3 regions of the Cytobacillus sp. QJM3NY_8 genome follow, and region 3 is predicted to be linked to each of the others. Evidence: predicted binding sites of a transcription regulator. Region 3 holds the regulator's gene; each other region holds the start of a gene.
What was found. The regulator Rex, encoded in region 3, represses fermentation and respiration genes when NADH is low (regulators of the CRP and FNR family bind a similar motif). The targets are predictions, from matches to a motif close to TTGTGAAATATTTCACAA.

Region 1: the regulator Rex is predicted to act here: its motif matches at 2,459-2,476, upstream of qoxA (cytochrome aa3 quinol oxidase subunit II).
Region 2: the regulator Rex is predicted to act here: its motif matches at 2,301-2,318, upstream of AC0VZ9_RS26555 (L-lactate dehydrogenase).

Annotation. Positions count from the first base shown of each region.
Region 1 is NZ_CM149681.1:2,600,892-2,606,318, reverse strand. It holds gene qoxB (cytochrome aa3 quinol oxidase subunit I) at 1-1,448, opposite strand, end outside; gene qoxA (cytochrome aa3 quinol oxidase subunit II) at 1,438-2,427, opposite strand; gene ltaE (low-specificity L-threonine aldolase) at 2,886-3,917, shown strand; gene AC0VZ9_RS13530 (YwzD family small protein) at 4,043-4,189, opposite strand; gene AC0VZ9_RS13525 (hypothetical protein) at 4,471-4,599, shown strand; gene AC0VZ9_RS13520 (DMT family transporter) at 4,642-5,427, opposite strand, start outside.
Region 2 is NZ_CM149681.1:5,227,652-5,233,078, forward strand. It holds gene AC0VZ9_RS26550 (L-lactate permease) at 1-1,313, opposite strand, end outside; gene AC0VZ9_RS26555 (L-lactate dehydrogenase) at 1,349-2,278, opposite strand; gene AC0VZ9_RS26560 (aromatic ring-hydroxylating dioxygenase subunit alpha) at 2,566-3,576, opposite strand; gene AC0VZ9_RS26565 (nucleobase:cation symporter-2 family protein) at 3,599-4,954, opposite strand; purine riboswitch at 5,124-5,225, opposite strand; gene guaD (guanine deaminase) at 5,360-5,427, shown strand, end outside.
Region 3 is NZ_CM149681.1:279,031-284,457, reverse strand. It holds gene groL (chaperonin GroEL) at 1-1,356, opposite strand, end outside; gene groES (co-chaperone GroES) at 1,418-1,702, opposite strand; gene AC0VZ9_RS01580 (lysostaphin resistance A-like protein) at 2,020-2,745, shown strand; gene AC0VZ9_RS01575 (YdiK family protein) at 2,792-2,995, shown strand; gene AC0VZ9_RS01570 (redox-sensing transcriptional repressor Rex) at 3,017-3,661, opposite strand; gene moaC (cyclic pyranopterin monophosphate synthase MoaC) at 3,689-4,171, opposite strand; gene AC0VZ9_RS01560 (ABC-F family ATP-binding cassette domain-containing protein) at 4,362-5,427, shown strand, end outside.

The DNA.
Region 1 (5,427 bases), 2.3 Mb from region 3:
GAGTATGTGTATGCACGTCTTACAGCTCCGTTTAATCCAAGGAAGAACATAGGCATGAATGTTACGTTAAAGCCGATAACAAATAGCCAGAAATGCCATTTACCGATTTTTTCATTCAGCATGAAGCCGAACATTTTTGGCCACCAGTAGTAAAGACCTGCAAATACCGCAAATACGACACCTGGAATTAATACATAGTGGAAGTGGGCAACCAGGAATAATGTATTGTGATACTGATAATCCGCTGCACCCATTGCAAGCATTACGCCAGTAACCCCGCCTATGACGAAGCATGGGACGAATGCAAGTGCCCAAAGCATGGCGGAAGTAATTTTTATGCGGCCTTTACGCATCGTAAACAGCCAGTTAAACATCTTGACTCCAGTCGGTATGGCTATCGCCATCGTCGTGATGGAGAAGAAAGAGTTTACAGCAGGGCCTGATCCCATTGTATAGAAATGGTGGACCCAGACAACCATACTTAAAAGGGCAATTCCAAGGATGGAAAATACCATTGATTTATATCCAAACAATGATTTTCTTGAGAAAGTGGCAATAACTTCTGAGAAAATCCCGAATGCAGGAAGGGCAACAATGTAAACTTCAGGATGTCCCCAAAGCCAGAACAGGTTAGCCCAAAGCATATCCATTCCTCCGCCTGATACTGTAAAGAAGTGTGTTCCATACAGACGGTCGAATGTCATCAGTGCCAATGCAACTGTGAAAATAGGGAAAGCTGCCACAATCAGAATGGATGTTACAAAGGTAGTCCAAGTGAACATCGGCATTTTCATTAGTGTCATGCCTTTTGTTCTCATTTTCAAAATCGTGACGATAAAGTTTATACCTGTCATCAGTGTCCCGATACCAGCAATTTGCAGCGCGACTGCGTAAAAATTATTGCCGATTCCAGGGCTGAATTCCTTGCCTGCAAGAGGGAAGTAAGATGTCCAGCCTGCATCAGGCGATCCCCCGATAACAAAAGAAATATTAAATAGCATAGCTCCGCTGAAGAACAGCCAGAAGCTAAGTGCATTCAGCTGCGGAAAGGCAACGTCACGCGCACCAATTTGAAGCGGAATGACAACGTTCATTAATCCAATCAAGAATGGCATTGCCATGAAAAGAATCATAATAACGCCGTGTGTTGTAAAAATTTCATTATAGTGCTGTGAATTCAGAAATTCCATTTCAGGGCGTGCTGTCTGAGCTTTCATCAGCAAGCCGTCCATCCCGCCGCGGAAAAACATCAATACTGCGGAGATGATATACATGATACCGATTTTTTTATGATCAACTGTAGTCAGCCATTCGGTCCAGAGGTATTTCCACTTTTTTAAATACGTGATGGCAGCGACTGCACCAATCATCGTTAATAAAATAGCAATCTGTGAACCTAGTATAAGGGGGTCCCCAGTAATAAAAAACTCATCCCATTTAATGCCCATGATGGCCACCTCCATGGTTTTCTTGACTATCATGGCTCTCTTCTTCACCATGACCTTCAATTACGTTTGGATTCTCATTTTTATAATTGTCATCTTCTTCGAATGTTTTACCTTGATATCCATGGCCTCTGTAGAGCTCAGGATTTGTATAAGCCTTCGAATTTGGATCAGCATGGTTAACCCATTCTAAATGAGTATTGGAATATGTCAGTCTTCCTAAATGCGTAGGCTTCAGCAGCCCTTCATACTCTTTCTCAGTCAGTTTAGGTGCTGTTTCTTTAACGTCGTCAACCCATTGGTCAAAATCTTCCTGTGTTTGAGCAAGAACCTCAAACTTCATATCCGCATAGCCGCGGCCGTTAAAGTTCGTGTTCTGTCCTTCATATGATCCAGGGTTATCAGCGACAAGATACATTTCAGTTTCCATTTTGGGCATCGTATATTTCTGTCCGCCAAGTGCAGGCACCCAGAAAGATTGCATAGTGCTGGCAGATGTCATTTTAAAGAGAACCGGCGTATCTTCAGGAATATTGACATAGTTCACTGTTTCAATGCCTTCTTCAGGATAGCTGAAGATCCATTTCCAGTCAGCAGATGTTACATGTATTGTAATAGGTTCTTTTTCTTCATAGCCCTTAGGTGTTTCTTCCAGCGCATAAAGTGTTTTTACTGTCGGGATTGTTAGGGCGATGACAATTAAAATCGGAATCCCGGTCCAAATAATTTCAAGTAGTGTACTTCCATGCTCCTCAGGGGGTTCATAATCTTTATTCTCAGGTCGTTCACGGTATTTCCAGACAATGTAGCCGAATAATCCAAACACGACTGCAACGACAAGAAGCATCCAGATCAGGGACCAGTTAATTAATTCGGTAATGCTTCTTGCAACGGGGCCCTGAGGTTCAAATACAACCATATTGCAGCCGCTTAAAACCATTAAGGGCAATAGGGCTGTTAAAGAGAGCAGCATTTTCTTCATCTGATGTTTCATCTCCTTTTGACAAAAACTATTGTTAAATAATTCACAAATAATGTGCGGGTTTTCACAAAGATGCCAAAAAAATATATAGCTGGTAAACATAAGCATCCTTAAAAACCTTTATTTAACTTAGTTATCACTGTGTAAATGATATTAACATAAGCAAATGTGAAAAGTTGTGACAAAAGTGGGAAGGAAATAAATGTAAGCTATTTGGACAGCTTATATTTTTGTTCAAATAGCATTATTACAGGGTTTTGGTCATCAAAACAACTTTTGAACAAATTTTGAACTTTAATGCGACACCCTAATTATCTTATGTTACATCCATATTCAAGCAAAAAACCACCAAATAAAATTCTCCATACAAGAATTAATTAAATGAATTCTCTCTTTGTTGAAAAATACTGAATAGTACAGTAACATGGACTAATAATAGAGAAGGACAGGGTGAGGAAATGACTGATTTAAGAAGTGATACGGTTACAAAGCCAACTGAAGAAATGAGGAAAGCTGCTTATGAAGCTGAAGTTGGGGATGACGTATACGGAGAGGATCCATCAATAAATAAATTGGAAGAGACAGCTGCTGAGGTGCTTGGTAAGGAGGCAGCTCTGTTTGTAACGAGCGGCACACAGGGAAACCAGATTGCCATCTTAACACATTGCCGTCCGGGCAATGAAATTATTCTTGAAGCAGAAAGCCATATTTTTTATTATGAAAGCGGCGCTTCATCTGCCTTTGCCGGAGTCCAGACAAGGACGCTAAATGGGATAAGAGGTGCAATGAATCCTTCAGAAGTGGAGTATGCCATTAGGGGAGAAGATCAGCATTATCCGGAAACAGGATTGATTTGTCTGGAAAATACCCATAACAGAGCTGGCGGTGCCGTAATACCTATTGATAATATGGAAGAAATATACAGAATTGCCAAAACGAATAATATTCCCGTACATATTGATGGGGCAAGACTGTTTAATGCAGCCGCAGCCTTAAACCTGCCGGCTTCTGAAATGGCCAATCATTGCGACACTGTGCAAGTATGCCTCTCTAAGGGGCTCGGAGCACCTGTTGGTTCCATTCTTGCAGGCAGCAGAGAATTTATTGCTGCAGCAAGAAAATGGCGCAAAAGATTGGGAGGGGGACTCCGCCAGGCTGGGATCATAGCAGCCCCGGGAATTGTTGCATTAACGAATATGAGAGAGCGTTTAGCCGAGGATCACGAAAATGCTCAATATCTTGCACAGCAGCTTGGACAAATCAAAGGGATTGAAATCGTAAATCAAGTAGATACAAATATCATTGTGGCTGATGTAAAAAACCTTAAAATGAACTCATCGGAATTTGTTGAAAAGTTAAAAGCTGAGGGAGTGCTTTCAGGAACTTTCGGACCTTCTTATGTGCGTTTTGTCACTCACTATGATGTTACTAAAAAGCAGCTTGAAGATGCAGTCATAGCCATACACAGAACAGCTGGTCAAATGATCTAACTGCAAATAAAAACGCATGTTTTCTGCAGCAAGCGTTTTTCCGTTTCAAATGAATCGCATATCTCAGCTTAGATGGCTCAAAAAGCACACAAATGGTTATAAGAAAATAAAAGGAAATCGGCGCATTAGCCGATTTCCTTTTTGTTGATTAAAGGTTCAAGCTGATTTTTTATATCATCAAGCAATTCATGAATGGTCACTTCATTATCTGTTTGTCCTTTATCAAGAGCGGATTCCAAAAGCTTTGCAAAATCATTAAAGTTAGTTTTCATAATAGACACCTTCAAATTGCAATGTATTTTATGACTCTATTCCCTGATAAGATTTTTTAAAACTCATTATATATTATTAATTTTCCGGCTGAGGTGTGACGAATAGTGAACAGCCATTCAATCTTGTTCTTTGTATGAATGTTTAGGTCCTAAGAAATCTGGGTAATTAATACTGATAAATTTCTCAGCTGCCCCCATACCTGTCTAATACAAAGCGAATAGTATAGCAGGAAAGAGATTATAGATTCATTCATTCATTAATTAAATCAGGAGGTCTGGTTATGAGATTGGTGCAAATGGATATTGATCAACTATTGGAAGCCACATCGGAAATTGCCGAAGAAGATCTTGGCTATATGATCAGACATGTAGAAATTGATCATTTATTAGAACGAACCCAGGATTGGTAATATATATGGAAAATCCCCGCAGTCAGGAACTGAGGGGATTTTTTATGCTGAAGACTTATTTTCTTGAACATGGTTCTTAAATCGCAAAGTTTTTTTAGAAGATATAACTACCCCCAAGGTGACAATGCCTCCGCCGATTATCTGATACAAATACAATTTTTCCTCCGTAAAACACAATGCGAAAATGATAGCGAAAATAGGGAGAAGATTCAGGAAAACCCCTGCTTTGGCTGCTCCTATTAAGGAAACTCCAAAATTCCAGGATAGAAAAGCCATAATTGAAGCCAGAAAACCAACATACAGCAAGATTCCTGCGGAAGTTAAGGTGAAGACAGGGGTTTTTTCCATCACTAGATATTCAATAAGGCTTAAAGGCACCAATAGTAAAATGCCGATAAATGTTGATGCATAAAAAGAAGTTAGCACAGGCAAAACGTTTGAATATTTTTTGCCAATTACCGAATACGATGCCCACATAATGACTGCTGCCAATACGTATAGATCTCCGGCATTTATTTTCCATGAAAGAAACATTTCAATCGATCCCTTTGAAATAATATATAAAATTCCAAAGACTGACAGGAGAATTCCTGCTGCCTGGTGGGCTAGAAGTTTTTCTCTTAAAATAAATATGGCTAGAATGGCGATAAAAAGCGGTGTAGTACTATTTACCACAGATGCATTAATTGATGTGGTGTATTGCAGCGCAAAATAAATGATTGTGTTGTAACCGGCAACACCTGTCACCGCCAATAGCAAAAGTATCCGCTTATGCTCCCAAATTATGTTCCAATCTCTTTTTAGCTTCTTGACCATAAAAGGAGTTAA
Region 2 (5,427 bases), 350 kb from region 3:
ACGACAGATCCTGTCATGAACACCCCAATCCAGCCTAAAACGGGTGATAGCAGTGGAAATATAGTTCCAGTGGTTGCAACGGCTTCACCCAAAGTGACGGTCATTCCTCCGTACGTCATGAGCTTTGAAATCCCGATAATGGCACAAATCATGATAATCGGAATCCAAAACTCTGAAACTGTCTTTTTGAGAAGCTTGAATCCTTCACCCATACTGATGCCTTGAGTCGTTGCGATTGTCGTTAAGCCTGCCAATAAGATTGCTGTGCCTGTTGCTCCTATTAAGCTGATGCTGACACTAAGAGAAGATCCGGGTATATCGAAGTTAATGACTGTGAACTCCAGCAGGCCCCCTTCAGCAAAAAAACCTTTAAAAGCCGGGAAACTCCATATTAAAATAAATAGGGTCAATAGATAAAATGGTGACCATGCTTTAACAATTTTACCTAAGGAATGCTGTTCAAATCGACACTCTTTCCCATTGAGCAAAAAGATATTTTTTGGTTTCCACTTTTTCAGAAATAACGCTAATACACCCATTGCTAATAAGGAAGGAATAATATCAGCAAGTTCCGGGCCTATAAATATCGTGATGATTGCTTGTGCCACAGTGTAAACCCCAGCTGTGATCAGGATAGCCGGGAATACTTCCTTAATTCCTTTAATCCCGTCAATGAGCCATATTAATAAAAAGGGAATGGTAAAGTTAATAATCGGCAGTGTCAGAGCTGTCATGATCGACACATCCATGGAAGTAACCCCTGGAATCCCAAACGTATCGACAATGCCGACCGGTATTCCAATCGCACCAAAGGCGCCTGAAGCACCGTTTGCGATGAGACAGAGCATGGCTGCCTGTAAAGGCTTGAAGCCCAGTGACACTAACAGCACGGCACAAATGGCAATCGGTACGCCGAAGCCGGCAGCTCCTTCGAGAAAGGCATTAAAGCAAAATCCGATCAGAAGAAATTGAATGCGCTGGTCCTGGGAAATTCCTGCGATGCTTCCGCGCAAAATATCAAACTTGCCTGATGCCACCGAAATTTTATATAGCCATACAGCCATGACAATAATCCAGCCAATTGGCCAAATTCCTGATGCAGCACCTTGAATAACACTTCCTGCCGCTTCTCCGAATGGCAATTTAAAGATGATAAGAGCGATGAAAAAAGTGACAGCTAAGTTTACTAGTGCTGCATGAATACCCTTCATTTTCAATACCGTCAAGCAAATCAGAAATAACAGAATCGGTATAGCTGCCACCAGGGAGGAAATAGCCAGGTTATGAAAAGGATTGAACGTTTCCACTAACATATGATCTGCTCCTTTGGATCTAAGATGTCAACTCGTCATAATGCTGAATTTTGGATGTCTTTTAAGGTTTGAACAGATCTAGCAAACTTCCTTTTTTCATCCTCTGTCAATGACAGCTCAACAATATTTTTCACACCGTTTCTTGTGATAAGTGACGGAATCCCGACAAACACATCACTGTGGCCATATTCTCCTTCTAACAATGCTCCAACCGGCAATACCACATTCTCATTTCGTAAGATGGCTTTTGTTATTCTGACCAGCCCCATCGCAATTCCATAGTAGGTTGCACCTTTTGCGTTAATAATTTCATATGCAGCATCCCGGACTTGGACAGCAATTTCTTCTTTTCTTTCTTCTGTTAATCTCTCAGCTACCGGGGTTCCGGCAATATTGGCAAAGCTCCATACCGGGAATTGGGAGTCGCCATGTTCACCGATAATATACCCATGGACACTTACGGCTGCCGTATCAAATTCTTTCCCTAATAAATAGCGGAATCTGGCAGAGTCCAGGATGGTTCCAGACCCGATGACTCTTTCTTTAGGCAAGCCAGAGAATTTCCAGGTTGCATAAGATAAGATATCGACTGGATTTGCTGCAACTAAGAAAATCCCATTAAATCCAGAATCCATAATGCTCTCTACAATGGATTTGAAGATCTTAACGTTTTTATTCACGAGATCCAGCCGTGTTTCTCCCGGTTTTTGCGCTGCCCCTGCACAGATCACCACAAGAGCGGCATCCTTACAGTCCTTATAAGAACCATATCTAATCGTCATAGCCGTTGGAGCATAGGCAATGCCGTGGTTTAAATCCATGACATCTCCTTTTGCTTTCTCCTCATTTACATCAATAATGATTAACTCATCACATAAGCCCTGATTTAATAAGGCATAAGCATAACTTGATCCAACAGCGCCATTTCCTACTAATACAATTTTGTTTCCTAATGTTAAATTCATAATAAGTTCCTCCAATAATTAATTGTGAAATATTTCACATGAGATCATAAAAAAATATTCTATTGATTTCATCTTATTTAGGTGATTAAATCTATGTGAATTAATTCACATATTAAACTAAAAAAATATCGATATAGTTATTTGTGAAATGCTTCACATTTAAAATATATCAGTGCTTTTGTTTTTGCGCAAGTCTTTCCTCAAACTTTTTTTAAACAATTAAGGAGTGGATAAGAAGTGCCAGCCCCCCTGTAAGCTGCAGCATAGCGGGGAGCTGGCACTGATCATTATTGCACTAATACTTTTTTCCGTGCTTCATCCTGAATGGGATTTGTGCCATTCTCCACACCCAGCTCATTTAGCCATTTGCGATAGGCAATAGTAAGGGCGTCTGACTTAAGATGCAGCTCTGCCTGTAAGTCAAGCGGCAGAAGCTCTGGTTTTTGACTTTGGACGATATCTAAATCCTGATAAAAAATCGTATCCTGAAATTCAATAAAAGGCTCATCCGGCATGTCCAGATCATAGTTTCTGGTCAACAGCATAAATGCCTTGGCCTGCTCATGATCCTCTTGATTGACAGCTAGCAGAATCGTCAGCTCATCATCCGATCCTTCCGTTGTTTTTGTAAAACGGGCGGTAGTTGGATTGAGGATTTCATACACATAGTCAGCATACCCGCCTTTGGAGCGTCCGTCAGGGTTCGGCTGATAGACCGGGATTTTACTAGTAATTAAGCGATTATCAACAAATTCAACTTTATAATCGACAACCTCCGCATGATCCTCATCTCCAAGCAGGCCTTCATGTACAAACATAAGATGCGAAACATCCAGGAAATTTTCAATAATTCTTGGGGCATTTGCTTTTACCTCATAGGGGCCGCAAATTGCAGTCCGGTACCCCTCCATGCTATATTCAGGAAAGGAAACAAGCGGCGCCGGATCTTCCCCTAAGTTAACCCAGATCAGCCCCAGATACTCCTCACAATGGTAAACGGTTGCTCTTGCTTTACTTGGAATGGCTCTGCCGCTCGGCAGGGCAGGAATCTTCTCACAGGCACCTGTACAATCGTATTCCCAGGCATGATAAGCGCAGACCAGATTTCCGTTCTTCACCTTTCCAAGGGAAAGGGCTGCCCCCCGGTGGATACAAAGATCCTTAAATGCGTGAACCCCTTTTTCATTGCGGAAAATGACGACACGCTCCCCAAGGACAAATACCTGTTTGGGATCCTCCAGTAATTCCTCTGCTTTGCATACTGGATGCCATTCATTCCATAATCGATCTTGCTGCATAGCGACACTTCCCTTCGCGACTTTAATTGACATGTACTGTTACTTCATTTGTTTTTACACTATCTTCAAGCTTTTGCGGCAGAACCAGATTTAGAACCAGCGCTGTAATCGCTCCGATGGCTGTACCTGATGAGACAAAATAGGTTGCAATGTCAGGCAGCCCTTTTAACACATCAGCAGGCATTAGCACGGCAAACAGGGCAAGCATAATCGGCACACCGATCACAAGCATATTCCGTTCTGTAAAGGCCACTTCCTTAATCACTTTGAATCCATTCATCATGATGACTACGCATAAAATGGCAAACACACTGTTGATGACAACCCCGGGAATGCATGCTATTAAATTCATCAGCTTTGGCATCATGCCCAGGATAATCATAATCACACCGCCTGCGATAATTGGCCTGCGGCTTTTCACTCCTGTGATGGCAATGATGCCGGCATTGGATGAGTAGCCTGTTACCGGTGTTCCCCCAAAGAAGGAACCAATAAAACAGCCCAGCCCTTCTCCAAATGCCCCGCCATTTAAACGTTTATCATCCAGTTTTTCCCCTGTCACCTTACTAACCGTAAACCACGTCCCAGTTGTTTCGATTGTGACAATAAAATAGATGGCTGCCATAATCAGAATCGCATGCAGATCAAATTCAGGAGCTCCAAAGGCAAACAGGCTTGGCATCTGGAACCACGCCGACTTACCCAGCGATGAGAAGTCGACTAACCCAAAGAATGAAGCAACAATTGATCCAATACCTAGTGATAAAATAACGGATACGATTTTAATGTATTTCAGTTTCGATTGGGACTTCTCGCCAATATACATGCAGAAAATCAGCACAGCCGCTGTCACAGCTGCAACGAATATATTTTCTCCAAAGTTTCCTGGTGCCGAGTAGATAGAATTGATCGCACTCGGCATTAATGAAAGCCCAACAACGACAATGACTGTCCCCGCTACAATCGGAGGGATGAATTTCCTGACGACCTTGCTGAATACTTTAAGCGGGTAGCCCAATAAGGCAACAAGCAAAGCTCCGGGGATCAAACTGCCAATCATCGCACCGATTCCAGAAGTTGTTCCGATGGCTGCCAGTGCACTAAGCGGTACAAAGGATGGCCCTTGCATGACTGGAAGCTTCATAGCAAATCCTGCTTGAATGATTGTGGCAATTCCGCAGGCAATAAAGGTCATTTGTATTAACAGAGCACTATCCGGAACGGAAAAGGACAATAATCCTGCTAGAATCATCGGCGGAATGAAAAGATCCATCGCCAATACTTGCTGCAGCCCCAGAAAAATGGATTGTCCAACTGAAACCTCTTTTCCCGTTTTACTGCTGTTTGTTTTTCGTTTTTCAGTCCTTGCATCCATCATTAGAACCCCCTGTTGGTGTTATGATATCCATATAATCACTGTTTCTTTAAACAGACCAATAGAAAAAGCCCAACGTATATGCTCTCTCCCAAATGTAAAAAAGCATATACCTCGAGCTTAAAAAATCGAAGTACGAAAAGAACAGACGAATTCCAAGTGAGTCTTTGTCCATCCTGTTCCTGCTTTTCATAGTCGGTTTATTTACGGTAAACGGGTAGAAACTTGTAGGCCATATCCCTACGATTATATGAAAAAACTATTTAATTTTTTGATTGAAATTATCTTACAATAACTTTCCTGTAAATGACAACAAGATTTTTTACAATACTTTTCTGCTAGACTGAGTTTACTCTTTCCTTTACAATGACTATAGTAGCACAAAACACGAACGTTAGGAAGGTATATATGAGTAAATATACGTATATTTTTCATGGAACCGCTTTTTCTAGTCATTCTCCTAAGAAAATAAATAT
Region 3 (5,427 bases):
AGCAATTGTGCGTACAGGCTCTTCCATCGCACGCAATACGATGTTAACACCAGTTGCTTCATCGCCTTCAGCCTGGATAGCAGCCACTTTATTGTATACGTTTAGAAGGGCAACACCACCACCGGAAACGATGCCTTCTTCTACAGCAGCACGTGTAGAGTTAAGGGCGTCTTCGATGCGAAGCTTGCGCTCTTTTAATTCAGTTTCAGTAGCAGCACCAACTTTAACAACTGCAACACCACCAGCAAGTTTAGCAAGGCGCTCTTGTAATTTTTCGCGGTCAAATTCAGAAGTTGTTTCTTCCATTTGAGTGCGGATCTGGTTCACACGTCCGCCGATTTGCGCGCTGTCTCCAGCACCCTCAACGATTGTAGTGTTTTCTTTTGTAACAACTACTTTAGTAGCGCGTCCTAAAGAGTCGATTGTAGCAGACTTAAGGTCACGGCCTAACTCTTCAGTGATTACTTCACCGCCAGTCAGGATCGCGATATCTTCAAGCATAGCTTTGCGGCGGTCACCGAAGCCAGGAGCTTTTACTGCTACCGCGTTGAAAGTTCCGCGAAGCTTATTCACAACTAGTGTAGCAAGTGCTTCACCTTCAACATCTTCAGCTACAAGCAATAAAGGCTTGCCTTGCTGTACAACTTGCTCAAGTACAGGAAGGATTTCCTGGATGCTTGTGATCTTCTTATCAGTGATTAAGATATAAGGGTTTTCAAGAACCGCTTCCATCTTATCAGAATCTGTAACCATGTATGGAGAAGCATATCCGCGGTCGAATTGCATACCTTCAACCACATCAAGCTCAGTTGTGAATCCTTTAGATTCTTCGATTGTGATAACACCATCGTTGCCAACGCGCTCCATTGCTTCAGCGATCAGCTGGCCAACTTCATTGTCAGCAGCAGAGATTGCAGCAACCTGAGCAATAGATTCCTTATTTTCGATTGGCTTAGAAATAGCTTTTAATTCTTCTACAGCTGTAACAACTGCTTTTTCGATTCCTTTGCGGATGCCCATTGGGTTAGCGCCTGCAGTTACGTTCTTAAGGCCTTCACGGATCATTGCCTGAGCAAGAACAGTTGCAGTTGTTGTACCGTCACCGGCAACATCATTTGTTTTACTTGCTACTTCAGCAACAAGCTTCGCACCCATGTTTTCGAATGCATCTTCAAGCTCGATTTCTTTCGCAATTGTCACACCATCATTGGTGATAAGTGGAGAACCGAATTTCTTCTCAAGAACCACGTTGCGTCCTTTAGGTCCAAGAGTTACTTTTACCGCATTTGCAAGGGAATCCACACCGCGAAGCATCGCGCGGCGAGCTTCTTCACTAAATTTAATCTCTTTAGCCATTGATAAAAACCTCCTCAAAAATTTTAGCTTTATTCTTTAATAATCTTCGTCTGATCGGCGATTAGCCAATTACAGCAAGAATGTCATTTTCGCGTAAAATTAAATACTCTTTGCCTTCGTACTTCACTTCAGTACCAGCATATTTTGAGAAGATGATACGATCGCCGTCAGCAACTTCAAGGGCAACACGCTCACCATTTTCAAGAACGCGGCCAGTTCCTACAGCTACAACTTTACCTTCTTGAGGCTTTTCTTTAGCAGTGTCCGGCAGTACGATGCCGCTTGCAGTTTTTTCTTCAGTTTCAACAAGCTCGATAATAATTCGATCACCTAGTGGCTTTAACAAGTGAAACAACCTCCTCAAATAATATGTAAATATTTTTATTTATTAGCACTCTCTCTGTATGAGTGCTAACACAATTATTATATTAATGAATCTCATTTCTATTTGCAAGGGTGAAGCTTAAATTTTTTAGAAAAAATTTCATTCGCCCATACACGCTATTTTTCGACACAGACAACCTCTTAAGTATGCTTCGGAACTCTTCACTTTACCCATAGTATTTTCCTGCTTTGATGCTGATATTTGAAACCCGCTCCTTATTAAGAGTACAATGGCTTTAGGACTTGTTTTCCAACACTCAGAATAAGGAGTATAACATTTTGAAGAAGGAATATTGGTTTATATTAATAGCTTATATTGCCATGCAGCTGTCCAGTTTGTTTGGCGTTCCGCTTGTGTTATTTATTGCAGATGCCCTTGGACAGAACCCCGAAAACATGCAGATCCTGGCTGTAGCCTACTGGCTTGTCATCAGTTTTACGGTTACACTGATCATTACGCTTCTATTATTAAGAAAAGAGATGAAAAAAGGCCTGAATAGGGATGCATCTTCCGCAGCAAGCTCAGCGGGCTGGGCAGTTGGGGGTATATTTTTGGCCCTGATCGCTCAAGCTACTGCTGCCAGCATTGAAAATATGATTGGGATTGAAATGGGATCTGAGAATACGCAGCAGATTATCCGGATTATTGAAGCATCGCCAATCGTTATCTTAATTAGTTCGGTCATTGGGCCAATACTTGAGGAGATTGTCTTTAGAAAAGTTATTTTCGGTTCTCTCCATAAGCGCTTCAACTTCTTCTTATCGGCCCTGATCAGCTCAGTCATTTTTGCACTTGCCCATTTCGAGCCTGAACATGTACTGCTGTACTCGGCAATGGGGTTCACCTTTGCTTTCTTATATGTCAAAACGAAGCGGATTATTGTGCCGATTTTTGCCCATGTGGCGATGAACACCTTTGTTGCGGTTATCCAGCTGAATCAGGATAATATGCAAAAATGGTTAGAAGAAATGGAAAAAATGCAGAGCTTTATCAGCTTTTTCTAGCATAGGGAAATGCTTTGCAGAGTTTTAAACTTACTGGGGGATTTTGATGAGAAGCACACCTTTGTTTTCAGGCTTTATTTACATCCTTCTCGGATGCCTTTTCACTTTTATAGCCATACAGAATACCCAGCGTGAAGAAACCTGGGGATTCTTTACTTATTTTCTGATTATAATTGCCACATTCGATTTTGGCACCGGACTGCGGATGGTTGGCCTGCATTTTAAAATGAAAAATAAAATAAAAAAATGAGCCCCCAAAAGGCTCATTTTTTTACATTTCTTCCGGATAGTTTTTCAGAAAATAAACCAGTGACTGCAATTCTACTGCCAGATCGATATGGTGAATCCGAATCGAGGCTGGCACAGTGAGCCTCGCAGGTGTAAAATTAAGGATTCCTTTTATTTTCGCATTCACCATCCGATCGGTAATAGCCTGGGCAGGCGGTGCCGGCACCGTTAAAATCGCCACCTGAATATTATTATTTATAATAACTTCTTCAAGGTCATCCATATGATGGACCGGTACATCACCGATTTTCGTGCCAACCTTACTCTCATCAACATCAAAGGCTACTTCTATTTTGGTATTATTATTTTTAAGAAAATTATAGTTAAGAAAGGCTGTTCCTAAATTCCCTACCCCGATCAAAGCTACTTTAGTCAGCTCATCCTGGTCAAGAGTCTTCCGAAAGAAGCCCAGCAGGTAATTCACATTATATCCATATCCTTTTTTTCCTAACGCACCAAAGTACGAAAAATCGCGGCGGATTGTTGCAGAATCTACCTTTACCGCCTCACTCAATTCTGCTGAAGAGACTCTTTGTTTGCCTGATGAGTGAAGGTTTTTTAGAAAGCGGTAGTATAAAGGCAGCCGTTTAGCTGTTGCCTGCGGTATCTTAATTGGTTCATTGGCCATTCGTCCATCCCCATTTCTTATGATGAATTAATTTCTTTTAAAATCTCCGTTTTTTCCGCCTGTTTTCTCTATTAAAAAGGTTGGCCCAATCACCATTCCTTTATCTACAGCCTTGCACATGTCATAAACGGTCAGCGCACAGACAGAAGCGGCTGTTAACGCTTCCATTTCCACACCCGTATTTCCCTTCGTTTTTACAGAAGCAGTAATGATCAGGACATACTCTTCCTCTTCCGCCTTCCATGAAAATGAAATGTCCACGCCCTTAAGCGGCAGCGGATGGCACATCGGAATAATGTCCCATGTTTTCTTGCTCGCCATAATGCCTGCAGTTTGTGCAACAGCGAGTACATCCCCTTTTTTCATAGAGTTGGATGTTATCTTTTCGTATATCTCCTGATTAAGAGTAATACTTGATTGAGCAATGGCTGTTCTTGCCGTTTCAGGTTTATCGCTGACATCCACCATTTTTGCCCTGCCCTCTTGATTAAAATGAGTAAAATCCGCCATTCAAAACACCTCTCTTCAAAATCATACACTATTTTTCTGTTACTTTGTATGTGCTTTGTATTGTTCCTCACATATTTATTTGCCTTTTGTCTTGATTGAATGCCCTGCAGAAGGGATTATAGTCCTGTCTCCTTTATTGCCGAACATATATGAATGAGTTACACTTACTCTATACCCGAGGTGAAAGAACATGATACTATTACAAGTCAATCAGCTGGCGAAAAATTTTGGCGCTGATCCCATTTTAACCAATATAAAGCTTGAAGTACAAACCAGGGACAGGATTGCGCTAGTAGGGCGCAATGGTGCAGGAAAGTCCACCCTTTTGAAAATTATTGCCGGACAAATGACATATGACTCCGGTGAGATTATAAAGCCAAAGGAAGTAACAATTGGCTATCTTGCACAAAATACCGGCCTGGAATCAGAGTTATCCATTTGGGATGAAATGCTGACTGTTTTTAGTCATCTGCAGAAGCAGGAAAAACAGCTTCGCAGCCTTGAAGAACAAATGGCAGACCCTGATGTCCTAAATAACTCTGATGCCTATGAACGCATCTTAAAAGAATACGACAAGCTTCAGGTTGATTTCAAAGAAAATGGCGGCTATCAATATGAGGCAGATATCCGTTCCATTCTCCACGGACTCAACTTCAGCTCAATGGGCTATGACACTAAAATTTCATCATTGAGCGGCGGACAGCGTACCAGATTGGCCCTTGGTAAACTTTTGCTGACAAAGCCTGATATCTTAATACTGGACGAGCCTACCAACCACCTGGATATTGAAACATTATCATGGCTCGAACAGTACCTGCAGGGATACAACGGTGCCATTCTAATCGTATCCCATGACCGATATTTCCTTGATAAGGTCGTTTCCCAGGTTTACGAGATTTCCCGCCGCCAAATAAGAAAGTACCCAGGAAACTACAGTTCCTATCTCGATCAAAAAGCGGCTAACTTTGAAAGAGAAATGAAGCAATTCGAGAAACAGCAGGAAGAGATCGCTAAGCTGCAGGATTTTATCCAGCGAAATCTTGCCCGTGCTTCCACAACCAAAAGGGCACAAAGCCGCAGAAAGCAGCTTGCCAGAATGGACGTGATGGACAGGCCGCTGGGAGACGAGAAATCAGCTTCTTTTGGCTTTGACATTGAACGGCAATCAGGCAATGAGGTTTTAAATATACATTCTCTTGCTATTGGCTATGAAGAGATAGTGAGCGAGAATATTTCACTGCGACTGGCAAGAGGTG